DNA from 2 places in the Bradyrhizobium cedriense genome. Region 2 is predicted to be linked to the other one. Evidence: riboswitches for the same ligand, from Rfam matches in the RefSeq annotation. Region 2 holds a riboswitch; the other holds the start of a gene.
The links. A riboswitch is a leader RNA that binds a small molecule or an ion and turns the genes downstream of it on or off. The one in region 2 is predicted to bind cobalamin.
Positions count from the first base shown of each region.

Region 1 (8,512 bases), on a different contig from region 2:
GCGGCGACCAGCGTGAGCGCCAGCATCAGCGGCGTGCGGCCCTGCGGCAGCATGCGGAGCACAGCCGACGACGCTGCGGTCGCCAGCAGCGCAGCCGCGCCGATAACGAAACCCCAGGCGATGCTGCCGCCATCGGTGGGATAGTGCAGAGCGCCGAAACCGATGGTCTGGTTCACGAGCCAGGCGCCGGTGACGACGAGCAGCGCCGGACGCAGCGGCAGCATGGCAGCCGCGACGACGGCGAAGGCCGCGAACGGCGTCGCACAGGCGAACGCAAGACTTGCGAGGGCACATGAAACCGTCAACAGCGCGAAGCCGAACATCGGCGCGAGACGCGGATCCACCGGCTGGAGGCGGAAACCGTCGCCGTTGGACGGCAGGATGTTGAGAGCCATGGGTGATCTCCTTCTTGTCTGATTGTAGTCCATTTGCGGGCCTGTGACAGCCCCGTCGAGGTCGGAGCGTTGCTTCAGAATGTGGCGCCGGCCTTGAGCAGATAGCTGCGACCGGGCAGCGGATAGGCGCTGAAGCGACCGTCCGTAAAGGTGCTTGCGATCGCGTAGTCGTAGTAGAGCGCATTCAGCACGTTGTTGACACTGAGCGACCAGAAGTAGCGCTCGTACTGGCCGCTGAGCTTGAGGTCGATCGTGCCGTTGGCGGGAATCGGTTTCTGGGTCCCGGCCTGGTCGTTGTCCATGCGACGCTCGCTCCAGAAACGCGCGGTTGCGTCGAGCACCACATAGTGCTGCCAAATGTTCCAGGTGACGCCCGCACTCGCGGTGTAGCGCGACACCAGCGGCACGTCATTGCCGGCCCACACGCCTTCGCGGAAGACGGCCCGTGTATAAGCCATGCCGGACCGCAAGAGCAGAGCATCGTTGACGCGGTACGAGACACTGGTCTCCGAGCCATAGCGGCGGGTCGGATCGAGATTGGTGTTGTAGAAAAAGACCGGATTGAAATGGATCTCGTCGGCGAGGTCCATCAGATAGAGACTGCTCTGCAGCTGAAGACCGCCTCCCTTGATGCGCAGCCCGCCCTCGATGTCCTGCGAAGTCTGGGTCTTGAGCTGGAACGTTTGCGGGACCGGATTGAAGAACGGGTCGAATGAAGGGCCTGACGACACCCGTTCGTCGACATCAGGCGTGCGGAAGGCGCGTGCAGCCCTGCCGAACAGCGCAACGGTGTCATTGAGACGATGCTCGGCACCCAGGTGCAGCGCATATTGCGTCTCGTTGCTCTTGAGCGGGAGCGCGCCGATGTCGGCGTTGAACGGAGCCGCCGGGTCGAAATTGTCACGTGCCGAGAGATTGGTGTTCTGCACCCGGGCGCCGTAGGAGACATCGGTCGTTGGCGCGACGCCGAGTGTGTGCTGGACATAGCCAGCAACCGTCCGCTGCCTGAGATCGTAATTGTGCCAGGGAGCGAGACCCTGGCCGGCGCCGCGGTTCTGCTGAAAGCTCGCGTCGTAATAGTCGACGCCGGTCAGCAATTGCGAGGGCATTCCGAAGAGCAGGCTCTTCACGCTGAGCCGCGGCGTGATCGACCATGTCGTAAGGTCAGCGTCGACATAGGTCGACGTGAAGAAGGCCGGGACCGGCGCCGGGCTGGAGAAGAACGCGCTCTGCTGCTTCTTGTCGCGCAGGCCCCCGTCGACGATGAGGTCGACGCCGTTGACAAGGGTTTTCGTGAAGCCCGCAGTCGCGCTGAAGCCCTGCTGGTTGGCGTAGTTGAAGGGCGTGCTGGCCCCTCGCCGGTTGGTCGCTAGCTCGTCGAGACCGATCGAGGGATCGACGGTGCGGCCGCCCGGCAGTCGCAGCTCCTGATTGTCACCGGTGACCGTCACGAAGGCGGTCAGGCCCGGCGTCGTGTAGTTCAGATTGCCGACGCCATTCTCCTGGAAATAGCGATTGTTGTCGCGGTAGCCGTCGGTCCTGACGGCATTGCCGTAGAACGAGGTCGACCACTGACCGGAATTGAGCGCGGCCGAGACGTTGCCGAACCTGGTATTGAACGAGCCGAAACCGGCCTCGATGCGCGCTGTCACGGGCGGGCCGCCGACGCCGCTTTTGGTGACGATGTTGATGACGCCGCCGACCGCATTGTCACCATACAGCACCGCACCGGAATTGCCGCGCGTGATCTCGATGCGCTCGATGGCATTGAGCGGGATGGTGGAGAGGTCCACCTGAGCCATATCGATGTCGTTCAGCCGCCGTCCGTTGACCAGCACCAGCGTGTTGGCGGTCGCGAATGCGCCGAAGCCGCGCAGGTCGACGCTGGTCTTGGCACCGATCTGGCCGCCATAGAACGTCGTGATCTGGGCGCCCGGTACCCGCGTCGCGATGATCTCGGCCAGCGTCTGCGAGGGCGCATGCGCGATGTCCGCGGCCGTGATGACGGTCGTGGCCGCGCCGACGATGCCGCCATCGCTGGCGGCGACCTGATTGCCAGAGCCGGACGAGCCGGTCCCTGTCGGCACCCGGTTCGGCGTCGCCAGGCGCCTCCCTGTCTCGCCATCGCCGGTCGCCCTCGCTCGGGTACGGTTCTGATCGTCGGACCCGGTCACTTCGACCGGCGGCAGCTGCTCGGCGACGGCCTGCTGCGCGTGGGCGATGGAATGATCCAGCGAACAGAAGGAAACGGCCGCAACGATGCCGGCGCAGCAGCGCCTGGCGGGAGTGAGAATACGGGGCACAATCATAACCTCGGCATGACGTCAGTGGCACGTCACAGCGAACGAGGCTCTACGGCGGAGCGATCGACGCCCCGGTGAAGCTCATGTCTGTACTCCCCGACCGACATCTTCGCGTGTGACCACGGCTGACGGCAGGTCTCCTGGCTCGCGGGTCGTCACCTCTACGTCGCCTTCCCAGGACCGAGATTCCCAGTGGCACAGGACGAGAGATTCGCCGCTTACAGTTGCGGGGGCAGCCATGGCATTGAGAGGATCCCAACCTCAGGACATCTCGCACCACGTTCCCTTTTGATCTCCGTGAGGAGAACCGTCAGCGACCAATCTAGGGGGTGTCCAAGCCGGGAGTCAATCGACCGCTGGCATCTTGGCCGCAGACGCGATCGGCCGGCTCCAGAACGAATCGAGCAATGCCCTGCGCCTCCTACGTTCGCCCCCGCAGGCGTTGGGCCTGAGCCCAGGCGACAGCGACATCGCGAGGCGGAGCGTCGAGGCGCTTGATCGGCGTCAGTTCGCCGGAAGCCGAGATGATCGCGGTCTCTTCGCGCCGGCAGCGCGTGCAGACGAAACGGACCTCATGCGGGGATGCCGACCAGCTTGAACGTTTCACGTTGGCGGCCATCGGCCAGGCATCGCAATGCGAGCACGATACCAGGAACCGGCCGGGATCGAGCATACCCATTCCATTGGACTCCGCGTCCTGCCCACTGCTTCCAATGACTATCCTATGTGAAACGTTCCGGTGCCTCCGCACCGTCGACGCCACGTTCGCTGGAAGCCTGCGCGCTGCTCGCCGTTCCCACGAGACCTCCGGCGTTGTCGATTTCAAAGCTTGCGAAGTTCATCCGATGTCCCCCTGCTCCGATCGACCCTATCAGGTCGAGACGGCGAGGACGATGGGGAGCCCGGGGGATCGCGCGGTTGCGACGCCTCGCAAGGCAGAAGGTAATTCGGTCAGCGAGCCCCCTTGAGGGTGCAGGATGTCGTGCAGGTGACCGTGGTGCCGCGGTCGCACGCCCTGCAGGCGTTGACACACTGGCTCATGTCGCGTGGATTGTAGCTGTAGTTGCGCATCGGACAGGTCGGCGTCGTCGAGCCGGTGATGTCCCGCTCCTGATCGCAGGCAGCGGTCATGAGCGCGAATATGATCACTGCAACGAAGCGCATGGGATTGCCCTGTCAAGCATGGCAAATGACACCCGCGAGGCACGCTGCATTGCAGCGAACCCCAGCCTTCCCACCACGAGCCATCGTCGATCGGCGACGCTCGCATGCTTCGAGAATGCGCGCCAAATGTTAAGAACGGATTGCAGCCGGGTTCAGGCCGCAGCCCTGGTCGCGATCAACTGCCGGATATCCGCTGCCAGCTGACGGTATTGTTCGCCGAGCTTCAGATAGAACTCGCGCTTGGTGCTGTCGGTGGCGAGCTTGGCAATCAGCTCGCATTCGGCAGTGAGCGTCTCGAACCGTTCCAGCCTGTCCTCGAGATGTGTCATCGGCGTATCCCCATCAGACGCCTCAAGAACGTCAAACCTAAGCCCGGGAAATAGGTCACGGCGAACATTGTTATGAAGTAGTATCGTTTTTTCCTGCGGAGCATGCCGGAGGAGCGGATAGGGCTATTTCTGCTCCAGCCGCCAGGCGCCATCCCATCCGGCGTCCGGCGGATTGGCCTCGAATTGAGCGATGCGGCCGAGGAGCGTGCGCGAGGGACCATCGCCTGGGACCGCCTCGAGCGCCATGTTGAAGGCGGCGCGTGCATCGTCGAAGCGCCGGGCACGATAGGCGGCGAGAGCTTCGGCATAGTGGGTGCGCAGGCTCACTTGCGCATCGGTGAGTGCGCCGGCCCTGCCCATCACCTCGAAGACGGTCTGGGGCGCGCTCTGGCCCGCGACCGCGAGGCGATCGATCTCCCGCACTTCGAGGCGTGCGCCAATCGCGTCCGCCGTCGCCTGCGAGATCAGGATGCGGGTTCCGTAGACCTTGTTGGCGGCCTCCAGCCGCGAGGCGAGGTTCACGGCGTCGCCCATCACGGTGAAGCTCATCATCAGTTCGGAGCCGATGCTGCCGGTCAGGACCTCGCCGGTGGCGATGCCGATGCGCAGATCGCACGGCGCCGGCATGGCTCGGATGCCGAGCAGATCCGGCAACTGCTTCTGCAGCGCGGGCACCTGGTCGGCCATCTCGATGGCGGCAAGTCCGGCGAGCAGAGCCTGCTCGTCCTCTTCAATGAAGGGTGGTCCCCAATAGGACATGATCGCGTCGCCGATGTATTTGTCGATGATGCCGCGATTGTTCCTGATGGGACCGGACATCACGGTGAAGTAGTGATTCATCACCTTGACCAAGCCTCGCGGCGTCATGCCCTCGCTCATCGAGGTGAAGCCGCTCATGTCGCAGAACATGATGGTCATGACCCGGCGCTCGCCGTCGATTGCGACCTCCGGCCGCTCGATCAGTCCCTGCACCACCTTGGGATCGATGTAGCGGCCAAAGGTCTCCCGGATGCGCTCATTGTGCCGCAACTGTTCGATCATGCGGTTGAAGGCCGCGGCGAGTTCGCCGATCTCGTCCTGCGTCGAGACGGCGATGGGCTTGTCGAACCGGCCCGCCTCGACCTCGCGGGTGCCGGCCAACAGCAGCCGTACCGGCCGCGTGATGCCGCTGGACACCAACAGCGCAAAGACAAAACCAACGACCGCCGCGAGCAATGTCACGACACCCGAAACGATGATCGCCTGATGCTGGCGGCTGACCACCTGGGCGGTCGAGAAGAAGACCTGCGTCAGCATGTCGGCGCGGATCGCATCGACCTTCTGGTTGAACTGGTCGCGCAGCACGTCGATGTGTTCCAGCGTGCCGCGGGCCTCGGTGATCTGCCTGGCGTCGACCTGCTTGAGGAGCTTCGCATGGTGCTCGGCCAGATCGCGGCGAAGCTCGGTGACGGCGGTCTCGATGCGGATATCGATCCGCCCCAGCGCGGCGTTGTCGGAGAACGTCCTGGGATCGTCGATGATCGCGTTGATCAGCTTGCGCGCGGCCTCCGCCTCGTCCTCGATCTTGCGATCCGATTCCTCGAAGTCGCGAAGGCGCGCCGCATAGGCCTGCTCGTCAAACGGTGCCTCCATCCTGCTCATGACCATCCGCCGCAGCGCCAGCTCCCGCTCCAGCGAGCGTATGTTGGCGCGCGCCAGATGACTGTAGGCCGGGATGTAACGATTAGTCAGCTCGTCGAGCAGGATTCCGACCTGGCTGGACATCACCATCGACAGGACCGAGGTGACCAGCATCAGGACGATCAATCCGAGGGCGATGCCGACAATCTTGTGCCGGATCGACTGGTTGAAAATTGGCATGGGTGCAGAGGCAAAGGACAAAGGGACGAAGCGAGGGAACTCCATACACCGGACTGGGTGCCGGAACACGCGCAATCTGGCCGTCGCGGCGCCCTGTACCCTGCGCAACCGTCGCGGGGGACCGCATCGTTAACAGAGACTTAAAGGACCTGAACAAAGGTCAAAAGACCTGCCCCTTTCTCCTTTGCGGAAGTTCCCTCGCCGCATCCGTATTTCGCCGCATTGTTGCGACAGCGTGAGGAATACGACACGATGCCCGGCATCACTCGGTGTCTTTGATTCGCAAGCCGCATGTCGTACGCGGACCTTGGTTTGTAGTGGTTTCGCAGGGGGGCCATCGAATGAACCAGTGCCTACGCTCGCTCGCATGTGTCGTTGCCATGGCGGCGATCGCCTTCCTTCCCACCGAGCTTGCGGCGAAGGGCAGCCACAAATCGTCTGCGCCCAAGAAGACGCATGAGGCGAAAGCCAGCAAGCACCGCCATGCTGCCACCGGCAAAGCGCGCCACGGCAAGCACGCCGAAGCCAGGCGCAAATCCAAGAAGACGGTCAGTGAGCCCTCGGACAAGCCGGCACCGCCGCCGCTGACTGGCGATCTCGCCGCGCTGAAGGATGCGATCGACCTCGCGCGCAAAGGCAAGACGGACGACGCGAGCGCCGCGCGCGACCGCATCGTTGACCCCGCCGGACAGAAGCTCGCCGACTGGTTCATGCTGCGCCATTCCGAGAGCACGGCGAATTTCAAGCGCTACGCCGCCTTCCTCGCCGCCAATCCGGATTGGCCGAGCAGCGTGCCGCTCCGCCGCCGCGCCGAGGCGCGGCTCTGGCAGGAGAAGAGCGACGCGGCCACCGTGCACAAATTCACCATGGACCGGCCTATCAGCGCCAAGGGCAAGTTCGCGCTGGCCCGCGTGCTGCTCACCGAAGGGGAAGCCGACACGGCCGCGCGCCTCGTGCGCCAGACCTGGCGCGCGGAGGAACTGTCCGAGCGAAGCGAGGAAGACTCCCACGCGGCGTTCCACGATCTTCTGTCCGCCGACGATCACCGCGCGCGCATGGACAAGCGGCTCGGCGCCAAGGACTACGCCGGCGCGAGACGCGCCGCAAAACGGCTCGGCGAGGATGAGCTCGCGATCGTCAAGGCCTGTGCCGCGGTCACCGGCAAGGCGAGCAAGGCCAGGGACTATCTCGAGGACGTGCCGGCCGAGGCGCGCCGCGATCTCGGCTATGTGCTGTGCCGCGCCCAGTGGCATCTTCAGAACGACCGCATCGACGACGCCGCCGAGGTGATCCTGGCCGCCGCGCCCGACATGATGGCCGCCCAGGACACCGATGCCTGGTGGCGCGAGCGCCGCATGCTCGCGCGCAAGCTGCTCGATCAGGGCAAGTCCAGGACCGCCTATGACGTGGTGCGCACGGCGGCGGTGCCGGAGAAGGAAGTCTATCGCGTCGACCACCACTTCATGTGCGGCTGGATCGCGCTGCGCTTTCTCGACGATCCCAAGACGGCGATGATGCACTTCGCCGCGATCGACGAAGGCTCGGCCAATCCGATCGCGCTGTCGCGCGCCCATTACTGGCGCGGCCGCGCCGCCGAAGCCATGGGCGCAATGGGCGATGCGCGCATCAGCTACAAGGCCGCGGCGCGCTATCCGACCGCCTATTACGGCCAGCTCGCCCGCGCCAAGCTCGGCCTCGACGGAATCGAGCTGCGTCCGCCCTCGCCGATGCTGGCCTCGGCCGACACGCCCCCCACGGACGAGCGCGTGCGCGCGGCCGACATGCTCTACGGCATCGGCGAGCGCGACATGGTGTTCTATTATGCCGAGGATTTCGCCAAGGAGAGCACCGACGTTCCGGCCCTCGAAGGCCTCGCCGAGCTCGCCGGACGACGCAACGATGCGCGCGTGATGCTGGCGATCGGCAAGTCGGCGCTGGCACGCGGGCTCTCGCTCGACCATTACGCCTTCCCGACCATCGGGATTCCCGAGCACAAGCAGGTCGCGCCCCCGATCGAGACCAGCGTGATCTATTCGGTGGCACGCACCGAAAGCTCGTTCGACCAGCGCGACAAGTCTCACGCCAACGCGGTGGGGCTGATGCAGGTGACGCCGGAAGCGGGCCGCGATACCGCAAAGCGCTTCGGCCTGACCTACGACTGGGACAGGATGGTCTCCGACCCCGTCTACAACACGCAGATGGGCGCGGCGGAGCTCAGCGCGCTCTTGTCGGAATATCGCGGCAACCAGATCATGAGCTTCGCCGGTTACAATGCCGGGCGCGGCCGGGTGCGCGAATGGGTGCAGAAGCGCGGCGATCCCAGGGATCCCAATGTCGATCCGGTCGACTGGGTCGAGCGCATCCCGCTGTCGGAAACGCGCAACTACGTCCAGCGCGTGATCGAGAACGTGCTGGTCTACCGCACAAGGTTCGAGGATGGCGGCATGGTCGCCGGCAAGAG
Region 1 is NZ_JBTSWB010000008.1:178,233-186,744, forward strand. Features, by position in the region: gene ACYCVF_RS28705 (hypothetical protein) at 1-395, opposite strand, end outside; gene ACYCVF_RS28710 (TonB-dependent receptor) at 470-2,704, opposite strand; cobalamin riboswitch at 2,812-3,025, opposite strand; gene ACYCVF_RS28715 (hypothetical protein) at 3,120-3,377, opposite strand; gene ACYCVF_RS28720 (hypothetical protein) at 3,650-3,862, opposite strand; gene ACYCVF_RS28725 (hypothetical protein) at 4,015-4,191, opposite strand; gene ACYCVF_RS28730 (adenylate/guanylate cyclase domain-containing protein) at 4,315-6,051, opposite strand; gene ACYCVF_RS28735 (lytic transglycosylase domain-containing protein) at 6,393-8,512, shown strand, end outside.
Region 1: it holds a riboswitch for cobalamin, as region 2 does, so the genes downstream of both, ACYCVF_RS28710 (TonB-dependent receptor) here and ACYCVF_RS26315 (energy-coupling factor ABC transporter permease) in region 2, are expected to answer to the same signal.

Region 2 (8,512 bases):
ACATCCGATGCGGCGCTGCGCTTCGTGATCGATCCGCTGTCGCTGACACGGATCGACCGGCTCGCCACTGGCTGGCGCGTCGTGTCGGTCAATCAGCGGCTGGCCTGAGCCGCATCAGGCTGGTCGGTCCGGCACATTGGCCTGCGCAAACGTCGCCATGCCGTTGTGGAGGCTGCACGCCGACCGCACCAGCGGCAGCGCAATCGCGGCGCCCGATCCCTCCCCGAGCCTGAGATCGAGGCTGATCAGCGGCTGCGCGTTCAGCGCGCGCAACACCAGCCGATGCCCCTGCTCTGCCGATTGATGCGAGGCGAGCTGGAACGGCCGGCAGGACTGATTGAGATGTGCCGCCGCCAGCGCCGCGACGGATACGATGAAGCCATCGATCAACACGGGAATGCGGGCTTGCGCGGCCGCGATGATCGCGCCTGACATCGCCGCGATCTCGAGGCCGCCGACGGCGCACAGGATGTTTTCCGGCGATGCGCCCGCAACGCCATGGCGCACAATCGCGTCGTCGATCACGCGCGCCTTGTGCGTACGCCCAGCGGTGTCGACGCCGGTGCCGCTGCCGGCGATTTCCTCTGCGCTCATGCCGAGCAGGCTGGCGGCGATCGCCGCCGAGGTCGTGGTGTTGCCGATGCCCATCTCGCCGAAGATCAAAAGATCGGGCCGACCCGGTTCCGCGCGAGCGACTGCGCGTTGCCCGGCCTCGAACGCAAAAGCCAACTCCGTCGGCGTGAGCGCAGGCTCGATGCTGAAATCACGCGTGCCGCTGCGCGGCTTGTCGGTGACGACGCCCGGCATCTCCTCCTGCGCCAGCGTGCCGGCGTCGACCACCTCGAGGCTGGAGCCAAGCTCGCGCGCCAGCACCGAAATCGCGGCGCCGCCGGCGGCAAAATTCACCATCATCGCGATGGTGACGGCTTGCGGATAGGCCGACACGCCTTGCGCGACGATGCCGTGATCGCCGGCGAAGACGATGATCGGCACCCGCGCGGCGCGGGGCTGCTCCGTCGCTTGCAGGCCCGCAAGCTCGATGGCCAGCTGTTCCAGCCGGCCGAGCGCGCCGGTCGGTTTGGTGAGTTGTGCCTGCCGCGCGATCGCCGCATCACGATGGTGCTCGGATATCTCAGGGCATTTCTGGTAGACCCATTCGGGGAGCATGCTGCCTCGCTTAACGCGCGCGCTTGAGAATGTAGCTGTCCATGATCCAGCCATGCCGCGCGCGCGCCTCCTGTCGCAGCGCGACGATGCGCGGCCCCACTTCGGCCAGCGCGCCGGACATGATGATCTGTTCGGGCATGCCGAGATAGGCGCCCCACCAGATGTAAATACCAGCCGGATCGAGCGACTGGAACGCCGTGCCGCCATCGAGCATCACCGCCACGGTATCGACACCCCGCGGCCAGCCGCCTTCGCGCAAGCGACGGCCTGTCGTGACCAAAAACGGCTCGCCGATATCGTTGAGCGGCAGCGCATGCGCCGCGCACAGCGCCTGGATCGAGGTGACGCCGGGCACGACTTCGATGGTCGGCAACGGATTCAGCCGGCGTGCAATGCGCAGCGAGGAATCGTAGAGCGAGGGATCGCCCCAGATCAAGAGCGCAACCTTCCCGTCGCCTTCGAGGTGATCTGCGATCGTTTGCGACCAGGCCTCGGCCACGGCGTCGTGCCAATCGTCCACGCCCTTGAGGTAGTCCGCCTCACCTGCGTCACGCACCGGCAAGTCGAACTCGGCGATGCGCGTGCTCGCGCTGGTGAGCACGTCCGCGCAGATCGTTCGCCTGAGATCGGCAAGATCGGACTTCGCCGCCCCCTTGCGCGGGATCAGGACGAGATCGGCCGCGTTGATGGCACCGATCGCGGCGCGCGTGAGCTGCTCGGGATCGCCGCAACCGATGCCTATCAGGGAGAGCGTGAGCATCGTGAGCGCGAAGGGCGGCGGCAACGGCCGCCCTTTCGCCTGTCTCTCAGGCCGCGTTGTGCAGGCGCGGGGTGACGAGGCCGGGCGCGGTGGCGCCGCGCAGCGACTTCGCCAGAGCCAGCACGCCAAGATCGGCCAGCGGCTCGATCACGATGACCAGCGCGTAGGAGGCCGCGAACGCCGCGATGCTGGCGAGGTTGGTCATGGCAAAACCGGAGCCGTAGAGCGCCCAGAACGCCACCCAGGCGACAACACCCGCTTGATAAGTCGTCGAAAGCGCCAGCGCCTGACCGTACTTCAGATCGACATAGGCCGTGTTACGCGAAATGATGCGCGTGGCGATCGCCTGGATCGCGAACAGCGGCACCAGCAGCGTGGTGACGTTCATGCCGTATTGCGGCAGGTCAGCCGGCTCGAACAACACACCCTGAAGCAACAGGCCGAACGCGAGGCCGAAGGCGGCGGGCGCAGCACCAAAGAGCAGGAACAAGGTCGAGCCGAGGATGAAGTGCACTTCGGAGACGCCGACCGGGAAATGCGGCAAGACCTGGAAGAAGATGAAGACGAGGCCCGTGGTGGCCAAGGTGCGCGCCGCGAACGAGCCGACGCCCTGCTCCCGGACGGTTTCGGCGGCAAGCTTCAGCGCGACGCCGCCTGCGGCGATGCCGGTTGCGTAACTCAGCACGAGCTTGGCGCCCGTCACGATTCCGGGTTCGATATGCATGGCTCAATCCCTTCCTGCCGTCACACCCGACGGCCTTGGCCTCAAAACGTGCAGGGCCGGTCTCCTGGCTCGCGGCTCACTGGGATTCTCCGGCCTTCCCGAGCCTTGCGGCTCAGTGGCTGATCGGAGTCCCTCACCGCTTACAGTCGCGGGGGCGGCTGGAGTTTTGAGCGCCGCAACTGGGTCCGCCCATCCCCATTCCCGATTATGCTCCGGCGCTTTGCGCCGTGTCGAGCACCATGCCTCTCCTGTGTGCCCCTTTCGCGGAGCCGGCGTCAAGGGGCGAAGGGCTGCCGCGGCCATCATCACGGATAATCCCCCGCCAGCGCGCCGAACAGGATCACGGCCGCGGTCGAAGCGGCGCCGCCCCGGGCAAGCTGTTCGGCGAGCTCGGCAATGGTGGTGCGGACCAGCCGCTCGTCGGCACGGCCGAGAGATTCGGCGAGCAGCGCGGGGGTGCTCGGGGCAAGGCCGTGCGCGATCAATTTTGCGGCAAGCGCCGGAAAGGTGCGCCGGCCCATATAAACCACAGTGGTCGCCTCCGGGTCGGCCAGCGCCACCCAATTCAGGTTGGGCGGCAGCTCGCCGGTGGCATCAGCACCGGTGATGAACTGCACCCGGCGCGAGGTATGCCGGCGGGTCAGGGGAATGCCGGCTTGCGCCGCCGCAACGCAGGCCGCGGTGACCCCGGGAACGATCTCGTAGCCGATGCCGGCTTCGCGCAGCGTCTCCAGCTCCTCTTCGAGCCGGCCGAAAATGCCGGCATCGCCCGACTTGAGCCGCACCACGCGGGCACCCGTAACGGCATAGTCGACCAGAAGACGATTGACGTGGTGCTGCTTGGTCGAGGGGCGCCCTGCCCGCTTCCCAACCGCGACGAGATTGGCGCCGGGACGGGCGAGATCGAGGATCGCGCCGGAGGCGAGATCGTCATAGAGCACGACGTCGGCCTCTCGCAGGCGTGCAGCGCCCTTCACCGTGAGCAGTTCGGGATCGCCGGGGCCGGCGGAGATGAAGGAGACGAACCCGCTCACCGGTCCTCCGCGATCAGATGAAAGAACGTGCCGGTGGCATTGCCACGCCGCGAGCCGGTCTCGGCGATGACGGCGCTCGTCGCGTCCTGCACGACCGCCAGCGGCGCATCGGGCTGCGCGACGATCGTGGAATAGTGGAACTCGTGGCCGCGCAGGCGTGCGCCAACACGATGTCCCGGCATCGGTGCAGCGAGCTCGGCGAGACGATAGCCCAGATGCATGCGACGCTTGGCAAAGCTCGTCTCGAGCCCAAGCAGCCCCGTCATCTCGTGGCTGACGCCGTCGGCGTCGGTCAAAGCGGTTCCCAGTACCATATAGCCTCCGCACTCGCCGTGGACCGGACGTGTCTCGGCGAAGGCACGCAGGCCGCTTCGAAAGCGCGCATTGGCCGCGATCTTGCCGGCATGCAGCTCGGGATAGCCGCCGGGAAGCCAGCAGACGTCGGCGCTCGCGTCGGGCGCTTCATCGGCAAGCGGCGAAAATGTCGAGATCTCGGCGCCCGCCGCGCGCCAGGCCTCCAGCATGTGTGGATAGACGAACGAGAACGCCGCATCGCGGGCGAGCGCAATGCGTTGCCCGGGTGGTGCCACGTTCAGGCCGTTCGCGGCAGGTTGCGAGGACCAGCGAGCCGCCGACCGCAGCACGGCATCGAGATCGACATGCTCGGCGACGAAGCGTGCGGCCTCGTCGATCAGCTTGCCGATCTCGGCCCGCTCCTCGGCCTGCACCAGGCCGAGGTGCCGCTTCGGCAGGCTGATCTCGGCATGACGCGGCAGCGCGCCGAACACCGTGATCCCGATCTCGTTGAGCGCACGCCGCACGAGATCTTCATGACGCGGACTGGCGACGCGGTTGAGCACGACGCCAGCAAGGCGCACGCCGGTGCGATAATCGCGAAGGCCTGCGGCGATTGCCGCCGCAGTCTGCGCCTGGCCCGATGGATCGATCACCAGAACCACTGGCCAGCCCAGCATCTCCGCAATGTCAGCGGTGGCACCGGTGCCGCAGACACCGCGTGCGGCGACGCCGTCGAACAGGCCCATCGAGCCCTCCGCGAGCACGACGTCGGCGTCCGCGCCGCGGCTGACGAGATGCGCGATTGCTCCGCGATCCATCGCCCAGCTATCGACGTTGACGGAGGCGCGCCCCGTGGCGGCGGCGTGGAACGCGGGATCGATATAGTCCGGCCCGCTCTTGAGGCACTGCACGTTCAGGCCGCGATTGCGCCAGGCGCGGGCGAGCGCCAGCGTCAGCGTGGTCTTGCCGACGCCGGAAGCGGGCGCAGAGATGACGAGCGCTGCGGCCATCACGATCCCTCCGGAAAGCGCGGCTCGGCGCCGACCGGCCGATAGCGGCGGTCGTAATCGGCGGCATAGAGACGGCTCTCGTCGAAATCCGCCGAGCCAAGCGTCCTGCCGACCAGGATCAACGCGGAGCGTTCCATCTTGCTGCCGACGGCCGCATCGAGCGTGCCGAGCGTCGCGCGGACGATGCGCTGGTCCGGCCAGCTCGCACGCCAGACGATTGCGACCGCGCAATCCGCACCGTAGTGAGGCGTCAGCTCGGCGACGACCTTGTCGAGCAGATGGATCGACAGATGGATCGCGAGCACCGCGCCGGTGGCCGCAAATGCTGCGAGCTTCTCGCCCTCGGGCATCGCGCTGGCACGTCCCGGCGTGCGGGTCAGCACCACCGTCTGGGCGAGACCCGGCAGCGTCAGCTCGGTCTCCAGTGCCGCTGCAGCAGCCGAGAAAGAAGGCACGCCCGGCGTCACCGAACAGGGAATGCCAAGCGCGCGCAGGCGGCGGAGCTGCTCGCCCATCGCCGACCAGATCGAGAGGTCGCCGGAATGCAACCGCGCGACATCCTTGCCTTCCGCATGCGCGGCGGCGATCTCCGCGATGATCTCGTCGAGCGAGAGCGGCGCGGTGTTGACGATGCGCGCACCCGGCGGGCAATGCGCCAGCACGCCCTCCGGCACCAGCGAGCCTGCATAGAGGCAGACCGGAGAGGCCGCGATCAGGTCGCGGCCGCGCAGAGTCAGCAAATCGGCAGCGCCCGGGCCGGCACCGATGAAATGCACCGTCATGCGCCGTCTCCTTCCGCGATCGCGGCGGTCGCGGTGCGATCCTGCGAGACGACACGTGGCGCAATCAGCCGCGCGCGGAGACCGGCCGCAGCGAGAGCCGCGGCCTCGGCAAGCGATCCCGTCCCGAACTTTTCCACGACGAGTTTTGACTGCGTCGCCGTGTCGATGCCGGCCAGCCTCTCGGCCGGAATGGCCTTGATCGGCAGACCGCATTCATGCGCGAGCTGCTTCAGCGCCTCCGCGTCGGCCTTGTCGCTGATGGTCGCAAATGCCGCAAGTCCTTCGGGGCCGCCGGCTGCCGCCAGCGCCTCGCGTAACGAGGCGAGTGTCACATCCTTTTTGAATCCGAGCCCGGCGACCTTCATCGGACCGCACTCCATTGCACCACCGGTCGCGTTGCCTCCCAGGAGCGATAGCGGCCGAGTGGGGCCGCATGCGCGATGTCGACCCGCATCAGCTCGCCACCATGGCTCTGGTGCAACTCGCCGAGCAGCGCCTCCGTCTCCAGCGTGACTGAATGTGCAACGAGCCGCGCTCCAGGCGAGAGGCGCGCCCAGATGGCATAGAACATCGCGCTATCAAGGCCGCCGCCGATGAAGACGGCATCCGGCGGATCCAGCGCAGCAAGCGCTTCGGGCGCCTTCCCGGTAACGATGGCGATCCGATGAGCCAATCCGAACGCGGCTGCATTGCTGTGGATGTTGGCAACGCGATCCTCGCGCAGCTCGATGGCCGTGGCCGTCCCACCGCACAGCCCCCATTCCACCGAGATCGAACCCGAACCGGCGCCGACGTCCCACAACCGTTCGCCGGGACGCGGCGCCAGCGCCGAGAGGGCGAGCGCGCGCACCGGCCGCTTGGTGATCTGGCCGTCATGGACGAAGAGCTCGTCCGACAACCCCGAACTGCGGGGAATGCCCTGGCCTCCCCGCGCCTGCACCGCTACCGCCACCAGATTGCCAGCAATATTCCCAGCAAAGAGATCGGCACGATGCTCGTCGATACGTTCGCGCGGGCCGCCAAGCGCAGCCAGAGTCCACACGAGTGAGGCGCCCCATCCGCGTTGCGTCAGCCACGTGGTGAGATCTCCGACCGCCGCTGCGTCGCGCACCAGGCATAGGATGCGTGCACCTTGCGCCAAATGCGGTATGAGACGTTCGAATGGCACCGCATGAAGGCCGAGGCACGTCACGCATTCGAGGCGCCAGCCCAGCCGCGCGGCCGCGAGCGAGAATGTCGACGGCGCGGGGTGCGCGATCCACTCGCCGCCATCAAGCATCTCGGCGAGACTCGCGCCGGCGCCATGCCAGAACGGATCGCCGGAGGCGAGCACCGCCGTCGGTCGGCCACGGCAGCTCAGCACGATCGTTGCGTCGAACGGCACCGGCCACGGGCGGCCGCGGCTGCCAACCGCCGCAAGCGCGAGATGGCGTTCACCGCCGAAGACGGTTTCAGCCTTGGCAAGCGCCTTTCGACTTGCCTCGGACAGGCCAGCGAGGCCATCTTCGCCGATACCGATGATGGTCAGCCAGGGATCAGACATGACGCGCGCCCTCATTCTGGGCGGAACGAGCGATGCAAGCCTGCTCGCAGCGGAGATCGCGCGCGCCGGCATCGACGCCGTCTATTCCTACGGCGGCCGCACCCGCGCGCCGGCCGACCAGCCGCTGCCGACCCGCATCGGCGGCTTCGGCGGCGTGACCGGGCTGGCCGATTACATTCGCCGCGAAAATATCACCCATGTGATCGACGCGACGCATCCGTTCGCGGCCGAGATGAGCCGGAACGCGATCGCGGCATGCGCGGAGACCGGCGCGCCGTTGATTGCACTGGAACGCGCGCCTTGGGCAAGAGCGACCGGTGATAACTGGATCGAGGTGGCCGACGTCAACGGGTCCGTCGCCGCGCTGCCCGAGACGCCGGCACACGTGTTCCTCGCCATCGGCCGCCAGCACATCGCGCCGTTCGCGAGCAAGCCACAGCATGCCTACACGTTGAGGTTCGTCGATCCGCCAGAGGCGCCCCTGCCCTTCGCCGCTGATGTGATCGTGTCGCGCGGACCGTTCACGCTTCAAAGCGAGCTGGAGATGCTGCGCGCGCGCGGTATCGCCTGGATCGTTGCCCGCAATTCCGGCGGCGATGGCGCACGCGCCAAGATCGACGCGGCTCGCATGCTCGGCCTGCCCGTGATCATGATCTCGCGACCGCAACTGCCGGGGCGACTGCGGGTCGAGAGCGTGGCCGAGATCATGCAGTGGCTCGGTCATCGCACCTGCCTCGGCGCATAGACCCAGCGTCCGACGCGGCGCGTCTGCGAATTGCCGACGATCACGAGCGTGCGCATGTCGGCCATTTCAGGCGTCGCTTCGTTCAGCGTGACGGTCTCGATCCCTTCGTCAGCCGCGCTGACCGCGCGCGCGAAGATCACGAGGCGCTCGCCGCAACCGGCCTTGCGAAGCACCGCAAGCGCGCGGCCAAATCCTTCCGGCCGGCTCGCCGAGCGCGGATTGTACATCGCGATGGCGAAATCGGCTTCCGCCGCGAGGCGAAGGCGTTTCTCGATCACCGTCCACGGCTTGAGATTGTCGGAGAGATTGATCGCGCAGAAATCATGTCCGAGCGGCGCGCCGGCACGCGCGGCCGCCGCCAGCATCGCGGTGATACCAGGCAGCACGCGGATCGGCAGCTCGCGCCATTGCGGCGCCTGTTCCAGCGCCTCGAACACGGCCGACGCCATC
Region 2 is NZ_JBTSWB010000007.1:171,162-179,673, forward strand. Features, by position in the region: gene ACYCVF_RS26300 (histidine phosphatase family protein) at 1-108, shown strand, start outside; gene cobT (nicotinate-nucleotide--dimethylbenzimidazole phosphoribosyltransferase) at 115-1,167, opposite strand; gene cobF (precorrin-6A synthase (deacetylating)) at 1,178-1,927, opposite strand; gene ACYCVF_RS26315 (energy-coupling factor ABC transporter permease) at 1,974-2,651, opposite strand; cobalamin riboswitch at 2,689-2,908, opposite strand; gene cobA (uroporphyrinogen-III C-methyltransferase) at 2,957-3,685, opposite strand; gene ACYCVF_RS26325 (cobyrinate a,c-diamide synthase) at 3,682-4,992, opposite strand; gene cobM (precorrin-4 C(11)-methyltransferase) at 4,992-5,774, opposite strand; gene ACYCVF_RS26335 (cobalamin biosynthesis protein) at 5,771-6,139, opposite strand; gene cbiT (precorrin-6Y C5,15-methyltransferase (decarboxylating) subunit CbiT) at 6,136-7,317, opposite strand; gene ACYCVF_RS26345 (cobalt-precorrin-6A reductase) at 7,316-8,062, shown strand; gene cobJ (precorrin-3B C(17)-methyltransferase) at 8,038-8,512, opposite strand, start outside.